DNA from 4 places in the Rouxiella sp. WC2420 genome. Region 2 is predicted to be linked to each of the others. Evidence: predicted binding sites of a transcription regulator. Region 2 holds the regulator's gene; each other region holds the start of a gene.
What was found. Region 2 encodes Fur, which represses iron uptake genes when iron is present. Its sites were predicted from a motif close to ATAATAATGAGAACNACTATCAA; they were not measured.
Positions count from the first base shown of each region.

Region 1: the regulator Fur is predicted to act here: its motif matches at 1,832-1,854, upstream of fhuF (siderophore-iron reductase FhuF).
Region 3: the regulator Fur is predicted to act here: its motif matches at 2,139-2,161, upstream of AB3G37_RS18205 (TonB-dependent siderophore receptor).
Region 4: the regulator Fur is predicted to act here: its motif matches at 2,581-2,603, upstream of efeU (iron uptake transporter permease EfeU).

Region 1 is NZ_CP165628.1:3,173,906-3,178,123, reverse strand. Features, by position in the region: gene AB3G37_RS14470 (MFS transporter) at 1-293, opposite strand, end outside; gene AB3G37_RS14465 (hypothetical protein) at 511-885, opposite strand; gene fhuF (siderophore-iron reductase FhuF) at 1,012-1,767, opposite strand; gene AB3G37_RS14455 (dihydrodipicolinate synthase family protein) at 1,943-2,848, opposite strand; gene AB3G37_RS14450 (gamma-glutamyltransferase family protein) at 3,016-4,218, opposite strand, start outside.
Region 2 is NZ_CP165628.1:4,047,074-4,051,291, reverse strand. Features, by position in the region: gene glnS (glutamine--tRNA ligase) at 1-1,591, shown strand, start outside; gene fur (ferric iron uptake transcriptional regulator) at 1,748-2,194, opposite strand; gene fldA (flavodoxin FldA) at 2,453-2,980, opposite strand; gene ybfE (LexA regulated protein) at 3,222-3,503, opposite strand; gene ybfF (esterase) at 3,798-4,218, opposite strand, start outside.
Region 3 is NZ_CP165628.1:3,932,640-3,936,857, forward strand. Features, by position in the region: gene AB3G37_RS18195 (amidohydrolase family protein) at 1-492, shown strand, start outside; gene AB3G37_RS18200 (MFS transporter) at 570-1,967, shown strand; gene AB3G37_RS18205 (TonB-dependent siderophore receptor) at 2,256-4,218, shown strand, end outside.
Region 4 is NZ_CP165628.1:3,130,991-3,135,208, reverse strand. Features, by position in the region: gene efeO (iron uptake system protein EfeO) at 1-919, opposite strand, end outside; gene efeU (iron uptake transporter permease EfeU) at 931-2,547, opposite strand; gene AB3G37_RS14265 (hypothetical protein) at 2,873-3,064, shown strand; gene AB3G37_RS14260 (SDR family oxidoreductase) at 3,255-4,166, opposite strand.

The DNA of each region.
Region 1 (4,218 bases), 870 kb from region 2:
GTGGCAACGGTCATCAGCAGCACGACAGCAATCAGCGTCGGCTTGCGGCCAATCTTGTCGCCGATTCGGCCAAAGATGATGGCACCAATCGGGCGGCAAAAGAATGCCAGCGCAAAAGAGGCGTAAGTCAGAATCAGGCCGGTTAGCCCGCTTTGACCTTCGAGAGTAAAGAAGTTACCGGCAATCACTGTCGCCAGATAGCCGTAAACGCCAAATTCATACCATTCAATAAAATTGCCGACGGAGCCTGCGACCAGCGCGCGCCGCGATTGTCCTGCCGTAACGGTTAGCATCATCATTTCCATTTTATTATTAATACACTTGCGTAAGTGATTAATTTTTAAGCCGATAGGGAAATAATGTCAATAAAATTCATTGTATTGACAGAGACGTGAGCGGATTTGGCGAAATACAAATGATGAGGAGATAAAGCGAGAGTTGCGCAAATGCGAACAATGGTGGCGGGAGGTGAATCGCCGATCCCTGGCGTACCGAATCACCGCTAATTATCTAGAGGGTATGAATATCGATACCGTCGCCGATATTGCTTTTCTGATAGTAAGCGCGTGGCACTTCTACCTGATACTGTTGATCACCGTAGGCAACTTCAAGAATGTATTTTTCATTCTCGTAAGACTCGATGGGAATAAATCCGAAAAAACCCTCTGCCACGCTGATAGTGCGCGATGAAGGCACCGCGTAGCGATGAACAATCTTGGCTCGAAGCGGCTCTTGCTTGCCAAGAATGTGGTTCCAAACCTGATTCACCGGCTGCGACAGGGTGTTTAAAACTCCGGTAGCCAATGAGTTAAGGTCGTTCAGATTGGTTTTCAGCGCTGAGGATGAATACCAGGCAGTTCGATCGTCGGGCTGTTGTTTAGACATATTCATTATCCCCTAGCTGTTTATATAACCTAATTACTATATTTTTCTGCCGCTAAGATCCAATCATTTTTTCAACTAAGTTAAGCCAAACAGTAAAAAAGTGTCGATAAATTGTGTGCCAATAGTTCATCGGGTGGGAATTCGGCGACGTTTTTCTGCCAGCAACAGCGGGCAGGAAGGGCACATGGCGACGTCGGGCAAGTCGTAACGCAGGCAGCATTGACGGCGATAAAGCGTACTGGCCGGATCGCAGGGATTTTCCGGGCGCAGCGGCTGGAACAGCGGATTTTTCCTGCCTGCCGACAGTTCGCGTGCGTCAATTAGCGCTTTGCCTTCACGGGTATCGATATTCAGCAACTCAGCCTGCTGAATGCCCCAGTTGACGCGAACCGCCGCATTGCCCCAATAAATACCTGGCTTGAGGTCGGACACTGCCGCCAGCGCCTGACAAACCGGACGTAAGTGTTGCTCAATCATCTCATCAAAACGATAAAATGGCGCGTCATCATGGGCAACAAACGCCTCGCCTTCGCTCTGCAGGTAAATCTGATTTGGCAGACCCTCTTCCTGCAAACTCAGATAAAGCTGGTCAGGGCGGATGGGCAACTGCCAGTTATGGGTCAGAGAGATAATTACCCAGCTTGGCAGAACATTGGCGAAATACCATTGGGACCACATTGAGATGCGGGCGCGGCGTTGGTCGATTTGGCGGACTTCTTGCGCATGCGCAGTTAAATAGCGGTCCAACAGGCTGGCACATCCGGCCTCAGTGGTCAGCAGACTAAGCGGCAGCGCATCGGACACATCAGAAGTCATAAACTTGAACTGGTCGGCAACCCAAGGCAGGGGGCCATCGCGGAAGCTATCGAAGAGTATCTGCATAATTCAAAGTGTTGAGTCAGCCAAAACGGTAAAGATAATTCAGAGTATCTAAATCTCAACAGAAATAATAATGATTTCTATTTGTATTGGCATCGATAGCTAATTGATTGCTGGATAATTATGCAGTTCGGGCAGCCAGCGTAAGTGAGGTGCCGCCTACGCATGGCTTTACTCGCTACAGCAGATTGGCCTGCTGCAAAATGGCTTTGACGTGTTCTTTTTTCGCTTCGCTCAGCGGCTGGGCGGGGCGCAAAGAGTGGACCTGCACGTCAACGCCGACCAGCTTAATCGCATGTTTAATCACGTTATAAAACGGGGTATCGAGTGCATACAGCGGCGGCAGCCAGGAAAGTTGCTGCTGCAACTGAACCGCTTTGGCAAAATCTTTATCCTGCCATGCCTGATAAATACCGCAGGTCAGCTGCGGAGCAAAATTGGCGCTGGCGGGGATAGAGCCTGCACCCCCGAGAATCAGCGTGCCAAAAAGATATTCATCGTAACCGGCAAACACCGCAAAATCAGGACGCAGTGGCTTGACTGCCTGGAGGGTCTCACGAATATGATTCAGGCTATCGACGGTGTCTTTCAGCCCAACAATGTTGCGATATTTTTGCGCCAGGCGGGTGATGACCGAAACCGGGATCGACTGCCCGGTCAGAGCCGGAAAGTTGTAAATGACAATCGGCAGGTCAAGGTTTTCAGCCAGATAGCTGTAATGCAGATAGATATTTTCTTCGGCCAGCGGATTGTAGTAAGGATTGACCACCACCACACCGTCCGCGCCGACACTCTTGGCATGGCGGGCAAAGCTCAGCGTCGCTTCAGTGCCCGGATGTGCAGCACCAATCAGCACGGGCACGCGTTTATCAACATACTGGGTGCAGAAGGTCGCTACCTCGTGGCGCAGAGCCTCGGACATGTGCGCGAATTCCCCGGCGCTGCCAAGAAAGAACAACCCATTGACGCCACCGGCAACAGTGAAATCAATCAGGTTTTTCATGCCCTGCCTGTCGAGCTGTTGGTGAGCGTCAAGCAAAGTGGGGACCGGCGGGATCACGCCGTGAAACTGGGGAGTGGTCATGAGCTTCTCCTGGATAATAAAAAAAAGAACATCGTTCATTTATAGAACGATGTTTCATTTTTTTATAGAGCGCGGAGAAAATTACAGCGCCTTAACTGGAAAAGTTGAAGCGCTGTCACATCTTAGGGCATTTTATCCTCGGTCAAAGGTGATAAAAAGAGATTGCTTTACATCACCAGCGCCTGGCCATCTTTACGCGATTCGGTCCCGGCGAGGTAGTGGCCCTGTGGATGACGAACGATAACCTGTGCGCCGCCGAAGTTGTGACCCTGTAACGGGTCTTCTACTATCAGCTCATGCCCCATGGCACGCAGCGCAGCGAGGGTGTTGGTGTCCAGCGTTGATTCAATGGCCACCTGACGGCCCTCAGTCACCCTCCAGCGCGGCGCATCGATTGCGGCCTGCGGATTCTGCCCATAAAGCATAACGCGTACCGCCAGCTGTAAGTGTCCCTGAGCCTGCATCGGGCCGCCCATCAGGCCAAACGACATCAGTGGCTTGCCTTCGCCGTCAGTTGCAAACGCCGGAATAATGGTATGCAGCGGGCGTTTGTTCGGCGCAACACAGTTGGCGTGCGTCGGGTCCAGCACAAAGCCGCAGCCGCGATTCTGCATGCTAATCCCAGTGCCTGGAACTACCACGCCCGAACCGAAGCCCATATAATTTGACTGAATAAATGACACCATCATGCCGCTGGCATCGGCGGTAGTGAGATACACGGTGCCGCCTGGTTTTGGTGAGCCGTAAGTCACATCGCTGGCACGTTTGGGGTCAATCAGGTCGGCGCGCTGTTGCAGATATTCGTCGCTCAGCAAATGTTCGGGGCTGAAATGCATATGATCGACGTCAGCAATATGCTGGTCGAGATCGGCCAGCGCCAGTTTCATCGCTTCAATCGATAAATGGATAGTCTGCACTGAATCTACCGGCTGCGAGCCAATATCCAGCTTCTCCAGAATTCCCAGCGCAATCAGCGTGGCGATCCCCTGACCGTTGGGTGGCAATTCATGCACCGTTCCACCGGCGAACGACTGGGTCATGGTTTCCACCCAATCAACCTGATGGTTAGCCAAATCGTCCAGCGTCATGGCACCGCCACAGGATTGACTGTGGGCGATGATTTTCTCCGCTAGTTCGCCGCGATAAAACGCTTCGCCACTGGTTTTGGCAATCAGCTCCAATGTGTCGGCCAGCGCTGGGTTACGGAAGATTTCACCAATTTGGGGGGCTACGCCGTTTGGCGCAAAGCACTCTTTAAAGCCCGGTTGATCGCTGAGTTTTTTCACCGCGATTTTCCACAGGCGGCCAATCAGCGGCGATACCGGAAAGCCATTGCGCGCGTAGTCGATAGCGGGTTGCGCCAGCGTAGT
Region 2 (4,218 bases):
TATCGTGACCCGTTTCCCGCCTGAGCCAAATGGTTATCTGCACATTGGCCACGCAAAATCGATCTGCCTGAACTTTGGCATCGCACAAGACTATCAGGGCCAATGCAACCTGCGTTTTGATGACACCAATCCGGTAAAAGAAGATATCGAGTTTGTAGAGTCGATCAAAAAAGACGTGCAATGGCTTGGCTTCGAGTGGAGCGGCGAGGTTCATTACTCTTCCGACTACTTCGACCAACTGCATCATTACGCGGTTGAACTGATCCAGAAAGGTCTGGCTTACGTTGACGAACTGTCTCCTGAGCAGATCCGTGAGTATCGCGGCAATCTGACTGCGCCGGGCAAAAATAGTCCGTATCGCGATCGCACCGTGGAAGAGAACCTCGAGCTGTTCGCCAAAATGCGCAACGGTGATTTTGCCGAAGGCACCGCCTGCCTGCGTGCGAAAATTGACATGGCTTCGCCGTTCTTCGTGATGCGCGATCCGGTGCTGTATCGCATTAAGTTTGCCGATCACCACCAAACCGGTACCAAGTGGTGCATCTATCCGATGTACGATTTCACCCATTGCATTTCCGATGCGCTGGAAGGGATCACCCACTCGCTGTGTACTCTGGAATTCCAGGACAACCGCCGTCTGTACGATTGGGTGCTCGATAACATCACTATTCCCTGTCATCCGCGTCAGTACGAATTTTCGCGCCTGAATCTCGAATACGCCATTATGTCCAAGCGCAAGCTGAGTCTGCTGGTGACCGAGAAGATTGTCGAAGGTTGGGATGACCCGCGTATGCCAACGGTTTCTGGCCTGCGCCGTCGTGGTTACACTTCAGCGTCAATTCGTGAGTTCTGCCGTCGTATTGGCGTGACCAAGCAGGATAACAACGTGGAAATGGCCGCGCTGGAATCTTGTATCCGTGACGATCTCAACGAAAACGCTCCGCGCGCGATGGCGGTAATCAATCCGGTTAAAGTGATCATTGAGAACTTTAGCGGCGATGCGGTTCAGTGGGTAAAAATGCCTAATCACCCGAACAAGCCAGAAATGGGTTCTCGTGAAGTGCCGTTTACCGCTGAAATCTTTATCGATCAGGCGGATTTCCGTGAGGAAGCCAACAAGCAATACAAACGCCTGGTGCTGGGCAAAGAAGTTCGCCTGCGCAACGCGTATGTCATCAAAGCCGAGCGTATCGAGAAAGATGCCGAAGGCAACGTGACGACGATTTTCTGTAGCTACGACATTGATACTCTGAGCAAAGATCCTGCCGATGGCCGTAAAGTCAAAGGTGTGATCCACTGGGTTTCTGCCAGTGAAGGAAAACCTGCCGAGTTCCGCCTGTACGATCGTCTGTTCAGCGTGGCTAACCCGGCACAGGCTGAAGACTTCCTGACCACCATTAACCCGGAATCTCTGGTTATCGCCAACGGTTTTGTAGAACCAGGCCTGGCGAATGCCGAAGCCGGTGTAAGCCTGCAGTTTGAGCGCGAAGGTTACTTCTGCGCCGACAGCACTTACTCCAGCGCCGAGCATTTGGTGTTTAACCGCACTGTTGGTCTGCGTGACAACTGGGAAAGCAAGCCAGTCGCTTGATAACCCGGTATCTCAAAAATAAAAAACGCAGCTCATTGTGGCTGCGTTTTTTTATGGTACTCGTTGCCAAATTTCAGCCATAAAAAAACCGCCTTTCAGCGGTCATTTTATTTACGGGCTTTTCTATTATCCCTTAAAGAAAAGTCCGGGCTGGAATCAGCCTTTACCGTGCAGCGTTTCATCTTCTACGCAGTTGCCGTTTTCGCAATGTCCGTAAAGATAAAGGCTGTGGTTAGTCAATTTAATACCATGAGCTTTGGCAATATCACGCTGACGAGCTTCGATGTATTCATCACGGAATTCGATGACGCGTCCACAATCGAGGCAGATTAAATGATCATGGTGATGCTGCTGAGTCAGCTCAAATACTGACTTGCCACCTTCGAAATTGTGACGGGTAACAATGCCAGCGTCGTCAAATTGGTTCAGAACACGGTAAACCGTGGCAAGACCAATCTCTTCGCCCATATCAATCAGTTCTTTGTACAAATCTTCCGCACTGACGTGATGTCCTGCCGGAGCTTGCAACACTTCCAGAATTTTCAGGCGTGGAAGCGTGACTTTTAAGCCGGCTTTCTTCAGTGCGGTGTTGTTGTCAGTCATGCGGATTTAGTCCTGTCACTATGCTATTCACGTTAATGAAAACGGTGGGCTGTTCACAACCATCATCCCAACCCAAAATGTTTATAACCAAAGAGGTCGAAGCCCAAAATGGGCGGAACGATAAAAACAGATGTAATAAGTGTACCTTGATCAGGCTGAAAGTTACAATTTTGTAGAAGTTAAATTGTTAATTTCAGTGATAGTTTGGCCCTTTCACGAATAACCTCAACGTTTCAGGGCCTTAGCCTTTGTGTGGGATTAACCGATAATCTCAGCGAGGCTTAACTCTTCAGAAATTTGCTTAACCCAGGCATCAACACGTTCGTTGGTCAGCTCTGGTTGACGGTCTTCGTCGATTGCCAGCCCGATAAAGTGCGTGTCATCAGCCATACCTTTCGAGGCTTCATAACCGTAACCTTCGGTTGGCCAGTGGCCGACAATTACCGCACCGCGAGGTTCGATGATATCGCGCACAGTACCCATCGCATCACAGAAGTATTCTGCGTAATCTTCCTGGTCGCCACAGCCGAACAGCGCAACCAGTTTGCCTTCAAAATCTATCTCTTCCAGCGTCGGGAAAAAGTCGTCCCAGTCACACTGTGCTTCACCGTAGTACCAGGTCGGGATGCCGAGCAGCAGAATATCGTATTTTTCCAGATCTTCTTTGCTGCTTTTGGCGATGTCCTGCACGTCAGCAACATCTTTACCCAACTGCTTCTGGATCATTTTTGCGATGTTTTCGGTGTTTCCGGTGTCGGAACCAAAGAAGATACCTACAACTGCCATAAGCTTATCTAACCTCTTGTTCTGCAATGGACTCTTTGAGTCTGCTTGTTCGTGGGCGTCGCGCGAGTCATTTGAATTTGGCCTATAGTTTATCGGGCAATTCTGGCAAGCGTTATCGCCTTTGTGTGTTCTGTTGCGGGTTTGGGTATAAATGCGGACTGACCGAAAACGTTTCAAGCGGATGGTGCAAGATGAACAACAGCAACGGCGGGCAACCCTTAAAGTTACCCGCCCGAATCGGTCAGCTTTCCTGATTGTTCAAATGAGACAGCAGCATCTGTTCAATCAGTTCGCTACGACTGATATTTTGTTGTTCCGCCAGCTTATTAAGCGCATCTACAGCTTCGGCATTAATTTTCAGCTCTACGCGACGTAAACCGTTGTTTTTGTCACGGCGAAGCTGATTACGCTTGTTAATCCTAAGCTGTTCATCGCGAGAAAGCGGATTTGTTTTTGGACGTCCCGGACGGCGATCGTCTGCGAACAGATCAAGCGTCGTGCGATCCAGTTGTTCTTTTGCCATAGGTAGCGGTACAACTAGGGAAGTTACATCGAAAAGCGACTCATGCCCTTTTCAGATGAAGTGGTTACACATTTCGGGTTAATAAACCCTAACCCAATTTACCTCCAGCGCCCGAGAATAACCAACTCGACGCAGGGGCAAAATTACAGCGCGCAATCATACCCTAGCGTATATCCCTCCACAACGCCTAACTGCCCTGAATAGAGGCTAAGTTATTATGATTAGCCCTTTTTTTGAACAGTTGAGTGTGCTTCGGCAAGAAATTTCCGCGCTTGCGCACTCATTGTTCATTAATCACGGCACATCAATGAAGCGATGAATTGCGCGCAACACTGCTTCGGGTTTTTCAGCGTGTACCCAATGACCACTTCCGGCGACCACATAGGCGCGCGCCTGAGGGAATTGACTGGCAATGGCGCTGCGATAGCTATCCTGCACGTAAGGGGATTCTCCGCCGCGAATAAACAGTGCCGGATGTGGCCAGGACGGCACGTTTTGCCAGCCAATGATGTTAGCGTATTCTGCCAGCAACACCGGGACGTTAAAGCGCCATTCACCCTGTGAAAAAGACTTCAACAGAAACTGAATCACGCCATCTTCTGTTGCGTATTGCTGCATCAGTTGTGTCGCGCCCGCGCGGTCTTTAATACCGGCTTCGGTCACCGCATTCAGCGCGGCGAAAATCTCGTCATGACGACGAGTCTGATAATCAACG
Region 3 (4,218 bases), 110 kb from region 2:
TTGATCACACCGGCTACCGCCGCCCACGCAGCGGCGAAAGGCGCGATGGCCTGCCCGACGCTGGTCACTTATGAAATGTTAAAACTTGAAGGCGCGCAGTACGGTTTACAGCCTGACTCGATAGCTAAAATCGACGACGTCCGTCTCGCAGGCCTTGATAGCCTGAAAATCATGTATGAAGCTCGACTGCCAATGGCCTATGGCAGTGATCTGCTGGGTGATATGCACGTGCATCAGTCAGAAGAGTTCGAGATCCGATCTCGGGTACTGCCAACTCAGGAAGTGATCCGCAGCGCAACCAGTCTGGCGGCAAAACTGCTGCGGATGGAGGGTGAAATTGGCTGTCTGGAAGTGGGTGCCAGTGCAGACCTGATTGTGATCGACGGCTGTCCGCTCAGCGATATCCGTTTACTCAGCGGCCAGGGAAAACATATACCGCTGATTATTCGTCAGGGTGAAGTGGTTAAAGATAGCGGTTTATTGTCGCACTAATCTTTTGCAATTAAGGCATCAGGGCAGCTTCGGCTGCCTTGTACAGGCAGTCCCCTCCTACCCGTGAGATCGCCACTATGTCATTGTTACAACGTTTAGACCGCTTACCCTTGAGCGCGCCCCATTATTTCCTGCTGTTCATCGGCGGCCTTGGCTACACCTTTGACGGCATGGATATCGCCATTATCGCCTTTTTAATGCCCGCCGTTCACGCCGTCTGGGGCCTTAGCAGCGCCGAGCTTGGCCTGGTAGGATCCGCCACGCCAATTGGAGTATTGTTTGGCGCGCTAATGGCCGGATATCTCGGTGACCGCATTGGCCGCAAATCCGTGATGTGCTGGGCTTTGGCCATTTACTGTGTGATGACGATATTTGCCGCCATAGCCCCTAACTACCCGAGCTTCCTGATTGCCCGCGTATTGGCAGGGGTCGGCGTCGGCGCAGAAAGCGTTATTATCGCCCCTTATCTGAGCGAATTTATCCCACCTAAAAAACGCGGCTGGTTTATCGGCGCTTTGGCGGGCTTTTTCTCGTTTGGATTTGTAGGTGCAGCGCTGATCGGTCGCTTTATTGTGCCTTCATTTGATGAAGGTTGGCGCTGGGCGCAGGTCATGACCGCACTGCCGATCCTGATGCTACTGTGGTGGCGTCGTAGTCTACCGGAATCGCCGCGCTTTCTGCTTAATCGCGGTCGAGTCAAAGAAGCCGAGCAAGTCATTGCCACGCTGGAGAAAAAAGTTGAACGTTCGACTGGGCGACCTCTGCCTGCCATCCCCTTCTCGACGGCAGCCGCCGAGGTTGAAACGCGTAGTGCGCCACTAGGATTCTTACAGTCTGTCGGCATGATGTTTACTGCCTCGATGCGCAAGCAAACTATTGTAATCTGGCTGATCTGGTTTGTGGTGACTTTCTGCTATTACGGATTCTTTGCCTGGATCCCATCGCTACTGATTGCCAAAGGCTTCACGATAACCAAGAGTTTTGAATTTTCGATTATCATTTATATCGCGCAAATTCCGGGGTATTTCTCGGCGGCGTTGCTTTCCGATCGATTGGATCGCAAGCACACCATCGCGCTGTATTTGATAGGCGGTGCGATCAGCGCCTGGTTTCTTAGCCAATCGGGCAGCCATGTGTCGATCATTACATCCGCTGCGGTGTTGTCATTCTTTCTGAATGGCGCCTATGCCGGCTTGTATGCTTACACGCCAGAGAGCTTCCCTACTGCTATTCGCGCAACAGGCTGCGGTTTTGCCAGCGCCTTTGGCCGTATTGGCAGCATCATGGCACCGACTATCATCGGGGTATTTTCGGCCTCGTTGGGTTTTGCAGGCGTATTTACCATGACGACCACGATTTTGCTGACCGGCGTGTTGATCGTGGTTATCTTTGGCGCAACAACCAAAGGTAAATCACTGGAAAAAATTAACGCAGTTTCAGAAAGCCCAATCGAACCGCAAACTTCCACTCATTAATCTCACCCCTCTTCTTGCAAAATTGGGGCAGTGTAATTTTCACTGCCCTAGCTGTAAATTTCTATTAAAAAAGAAACCAACGCCCTCAGAAAAACACAACTAGTTACACAAATTTTCATTTAGATTTCTCATTTCGTATCTAAAACACTCAAAACTCTACATAACATTTCATTGATAACGATAATCATTATTGATAGCATTCTCATGCGCAAAAAAAATTCATCCCTATAAATTTAATTTTTAACACAGCCGCACTAATTATAAGCAACGGAATGGTCTGCTATTATTATGAAAAATATCCTGTTTTATACCAAGGTGACGCTATTTTCAGTGACCTCTTTTAGCGTGCTCTTACCATCAATATCTCAAGCCGAACAAATCAGTAGCATCAAAGACAGTGAATCAAACCCTGCAGCTGCCAAGAAAAATAAACAAGATCAAGAGCCTGGCGATACCATTACCGTAACCGCGAAGCAGCAGACCTTGCAGGCGCCAGGTGTTTCAGTAATCACTGAAGATGAAATCAAAAAGCACCCACCCGCACGCGATCTTTCTGAGATTATCCGTACCATGCCGGGAGTGAATCTGACCGGTAACTCAACCAGCGGCCAGCGCGGCAACAATCGCCAGATTGATATTCGCGGCATGGGCCCAGAAAATACCATGGTGTTGATCGACGGTATGCCGGTAAGCAGTAAAAATGCGGTGCGCTACGGCTGGCGCGGCGAGCGTGACAGCCGAGGTGACACCGATTGGGTTCCACCTGAAATGGTGCAAAGCATTCAGGTGATCCGCGGGCCCGCAGCGGCGCGTTATGGCAGTGGTGCTGCGGGCGGTGTAATCAACATCATCACCAAGCCGACTACCCAGGATCTGCACGGCTCGTTCAATACCTATTTCAATGCTCCAGAACATAAAAGCGAAGGCGCAACCAAGCGTTCTAACGCCAGTCTCTCTGGCGGTATCACCGACAACCTGACCTTTAAGCTTTACGGCGGCTGGTCTAAAACTCAGGCCGATGCGCAAAACATCAATGCCAGCCACGAAGCCCCGCGCACCGGCACTTATGCCTCCAGTGTCCCCGCGGGTCGTGAAGGCGTAATTAATAAAGACATTAACGGCGTCCTGCGTTGGGAATTTATGCCCATGCAGTCTTTAGAGCTTTCTGCCGGATTTAGCCGTCAGGGAAATCTCTACGCGGGAGATACACAGAACACCAACACCAATGCGCTGGTCAGCGCAAACTATGGCAAAGAAACCAACGTGTTATATCGTCAAACCCTGAACCTGAAGCACACCGGTGCATGGGACAATGGCGTAACCACCTCCAACTATATCCAGTACGAACGCACCCGCAACAAACGCCTAAATGAAGGTCTTGCCGGTGGCACCGAGGGGATTTTTAGCACGACTAATCAAGGGTATTCGACCATTGATCTCAGTGACGTAAACGCGCACACCGAGGTTAATATCCCGCTTGAGCTTTATTTCCACCAGACTGCCACCTTCGGGGCCGAGTGGAATCATCAAACGATGAAAGACCCGATCTCCGATACACAAACCGCGCAAGGCGGAACGGTAGAAGGCCTGAGCAGCACCGGCCGCAGCCCTTACTCATCTGCAAATATCTATTCACTGTTCACCGAAGACAATATTGAAGTCACCGACTCAACCACCGTGACGCCGGGACTGCGTTTTGATTATCAAAGCATTACCGGCAAAAACTTCAGTCCATCACTGAACCTGTCTCAAGGTCTGGGCAGTGATTTCACCTTAAAAATGGGTATTGCCCGAGCTTATAAAGCGCCTAACCTTTATCAGACTAACCCTAACTATTTACTCTACAGCAACGGGCAAGGCTGTTACGCCAGCGCCGGTTCTTGTTACCTACAGGGTAATAAAAATCTTAAAGCCGAGACCAGCGTCAACAAGGAGATCGGTATTGAATATCATCACCAAGATGTTCAGGCCGGTCTGACTTACTATCGCAATGATTATCACAACAAGATTGAGGCGGGTTATTCGGCGGAATATTCAAACGGGACCTCAGATGTTTATAAATGGGAAAACGTGCCGAAATCGGTGGTCCAAGGTATTGAGGGAACATTTAATTTCCCGATTAGCCAGAACATAACCATGCAAAATAACTTCACCTATAATATTGAGAACAAGAATAAGACCACCAATGACTATTTGTCGGTAATCCCCAAATTCACGATTAATTCGACGGTAGATTGGCAGGTTCGAGAAA
Region 4 (4,218 bases), 920 kb from region 2:
CTTCTTCGCCGCTAATTTTGGTGCCTTGTACTTCTTCCAGCAAGTCTGCAGCGCCGTTGGCCAAGTCTTCTGGCTTGTAGGTTAACTGTTTGGCGAGTTTATCCAGATGCGCCACGTTCTGTTGCAGTTCAGCCGCCAGTTTTTTGGTTTCTGGAGTGATCTTGCCATTCTGATACAGATCGCGTTCGATAGCGTGGAAACCATGCCAGCCGACTTTAGGGTCAAGGTTAGAGGCGCGCATGTCAATCAGATAGTCGAGGTTACCGGCATTGTCGGTGGCCTTGAAACCAGGCAGCAGGAAGCCACTAACGTCAGACTCGATACGCTCGTAGAAAGGACGCGCTTTCGGATAATCTTCTTTGGCTTTTTCCAGATTGCCGGCATCGATGTCGCTCTTCAGGCGGTTTACGGCAACTACCATCGCATCAACGACGCCGTTAACATAAGTGGCATAGCCTTTAGTGCCATCGGCCAGCAGGCTACCGGTGCTGCCGGTTGGCTGTGAGGCACTTTTACCGGTGACGGTAAAGGCAACTATTTCCTTGGTCGCTCCCGGGCAGTACAGCTGATAAGAACCGCCGTCCAGCGTCAGGGTGAATTTTGAAGCAGGCAGACCCGGAGCCAGATTTTCTTTCTCACCCAGAATGCGGTTGTCGCTCAGCAGTTCAAGTTCGGTGAGGGAAGTGGCGGTCTTGTTCACGATGTTAAATGTAATCGGACCCGCTTTGGCAGAAGTGTGGTCAACCACGCATGAACCGCCATCAGCGCTGGTCATGGTGATGTTTACCTGAGAAACGCCATTTTTTACCGGTGCCTGAGCCGCATCCTGTGCGTTGGCATCAACAGAAAACATTAGCAGGGCGGTCAGACATCCTGCAGTTGCCAGAGCTTCTTTTCTTTTAAAAGTCTTCTTTAACATGAATCTGTCCTTTATTTGTTATCAGGTAAAGTCGTGCTGTGTTTGGAAGAAAGCTTCAAGCCTTCTTTTTGGAATTGATGTTTTTCTCGCTGGCGGAGCTGGAAAAAACGCCTCAAGGCAATCATCAGGCAAGTTGCGGCCAGAAGTGCGAGAAATGCGGGCAGTAGACGAGCCCAGAAGCGGTAGGTCTCAAAGGTCTGGCGCTGATTCTGCAGTTGGCTCATCACGTCATGCTGATAGGCATCGGTAACCTGCCAGCGGCACGCACTATCCTGTGTTTGACCGTGAGCACTGATGGTGCGCGGCGATGAAAGCCCGCTGCCGGAAAGGGTAATCAGAGTTTCGGCCTGACCGGTTGCTGAAAGTAAAGCGCCCTGAGCGACGCTAACGTTGACCGTGCAGTTGACGGTCCATTTAGCATTGTAAGGACCCGGATGCAGGCCAGGGTTCAGGCCGATGGGAATGCGGTTACCGTAAAGCGTAACCACTTGATCCAGTGTCAAAACCGCCGGAACACCTTCAGGAGTGTAGGCGCGTTGTGAAGTCCACTGATCAACAGCAACACCACGATCGCGATAGGTTTTTTTCTCGGAATTAGGCAGCTGGGCAACGGCGGTTTTGCCATCGGCAGACTGGATATTGAGCTGGTAGCCTGCACCATCACCGTTGACCAGACTGGCTTGTCCGGCGGCAACACCGTTGCTGACCAGCGGAGCGGAAGCCGGAAGATCAGGTTCATTATTCGGGTAAAAGGCGTATAGAGAAGCGGCGGAGAGCGCCAAAGCAGCTGCTCCGGCTAAAATGGCGCGGGCAGCGACTTTCGGCGCCGGGCGAAGGCGAGCTGGCCAAAACACCATCAGCGCAACCAGAACGATATACAGCACCCAACCCATGACTTCAATTTGACGCGGGTCGGCAGGGATGCCCAGCACGCCAGAGATAAGCGCAGATTGTACCGTACCCGGCGGCACCAGCCACATCAGGTTGGTGAACTTGTCTTGACCGACATTGAGCCAGCCTGCTTCGTGGGCGCTGCGCAAAGCTGAAATAATCAGTCCGGCTGCCACTAAAATCAGGAATAGGCCAGTAAAGCGGAAAAAACGACCGAGATTAATGCGGATACCGCCAGCGTAAAGTCCCCAGCCAATAAACACCGCCATCACCAATCCGATGATGGCTCCTACTGCTGCCCAGATGGCAGATTGCGCAACCGAGAAGGTCGCGAGCAGGAAAACGCTAGTTTCAAAGCCTTCTTTAAGCACCGCCAGAAAAGCCATGCTGGCCAGAGCAAAGGCGCTGGACTGGCTTATTGCTTCAGCGGCTTCTTGTTCCAGACTTTTTTTAATATTTTTAGCGTGGGTATTCATCCACATCACCATGCCGGTGACAAAGAATACCGCGACCAAACCAATTACCGCTTCCATTGATTCCTGGCTAGCCTGTGGCAATGCGCGTTCAGTCATGCTCAGGCCTACGCCGACAACCACGGAAAGCAGGACTGCCAGGAAGACACCTATCCACATTGCAGAAAGACTTTTTCCATTTTTACGTAAAAAAGCCGCAATAATGCCGACAATAAGCGCGGCCTCAAGACCTTCGCGTAGTGCGATAACAAAGGTTGCTAACACAGGGCAACTCCGAATCAATGAATGACTCATAGAATGATAATTATTATTAATATCACTATCATTCGTTGCATGGAAGATTAAGATGGTAACAAATAAGTTAAAGTATAATAAATGATTTCTTTGTGTATCTAATTGTTTCATTGAAATTGGCGTGAAAATAATAATTCATTATAAAACAACGGGTAATGATATTTCCATCCAATGCTCCTTCACCTTAATGCTTTCTTAAGATTGTGATTAAAAGGTTAAATAAGTAATAAAAATATTAGTTAGCCGTTAAATTAATATATTTAATCATTGAGTGGTGCTGGAAATTTAGCGACGGATGAAAATAAAGTGCTTTTTTAAAAATCAAAAACGCCAAAAGAATCGTGATTTTATTAAAAAATATGAAGTAGAAGAGAAGGATATCGACATTCATAGGGAGGTGACGGGCTTTATCATCTCTTCTTATGGCGTGGGCGGAACATGTTTTTATGACGGAGCCGTTGTGGTTGGATCTAGAAGGAGAATTTAAGCCAGGTTGAATTCACAGGATTCTGAAATAACGTTCGTCCAACAGTGCCAGAAGTCGTTTTGAACGCCATTCAGGCGCAAATCATTGCCAAGACACAGGTTATGTTCCAGTCTGGCTGGAATGATGGCGGCCAGACTGGTGGTTGGGCTGTTTAGGTTAGGGTAAATATTTTCTGCAACTGAGAGAGTTGCTAAACATGTTTTGATTGTTCGGCGGGTGAATAATTCATGTTTTGCAAATCCTCGATAAGCCCGACGCCGGTGGGTTTCCAGCCCAGACGCTGCTGAGTCCAGCTGCCGGTAGCCTGTAAATCCAACGCGGCAAACATGGCGAACCAGCCAAAATGCTGCTGTGCGTTTTGCGGCAAAATTGAAACTGCCGGGATGCCAAGCCCGGTAGCAACTGCTTCGGCAATATCTCTGGCAGCAACCCCTTGTTCGTCAACGGCGTGATAACGTTCCCCTTTGCTGCCTTTATCGAGAACCAGGGCATAGAGTTTAGCAACATCCAGAACGTGTGCCGCTGGCCAACAGTTAGTCCCTTCATTGACATACGCCGCCGCCCCTTTTTCACGCGACATCTCAATGTACGGCGAGACTAGCCCTTGTTTAAAAGTATTGTGTACCTGTGGCAGGCGTACTACGCGAACGTCGATACCGGCCTCAAGGAGGACTTGCCCCTCGAGTTCCGAGGCGATACGAGGATTGGGATGCCGATGATTGAACACCGCTTCGCTAGCCGGTTTGCCGTCTTCGGCATCGCCCATTCCCGTCCCTGAAGTAATAATCAACGGACGATCCGAGCCTTTCAGTACACTGCCCATTGCCGAAATTACCCGCCGATCTGTTTCACAATTCGCGACAAAATTTGAAAAATCATGATTGAACGCCGTGTGAATCACTGCATCCGCTTTTTGCGCACCGGCGATAATACTGTCGAGATCTTCCAGCGTGCCGCGATGAACTTCAACGCCAGCTGCGGCCAGTGATTTTGCACCCGCATCCGAACGCGTCATGCCAATGACCTGATGTCCGGCGGCCAGTAGTTCGGAAACGATATGAGAGCCGATAAAGCCGGTCGCACCAGTAAGAAATACGCGCATGAGAAACCTCCTGAGTTGTGTAAAGGCTATGTTATCCCGATGGCTAAAACCT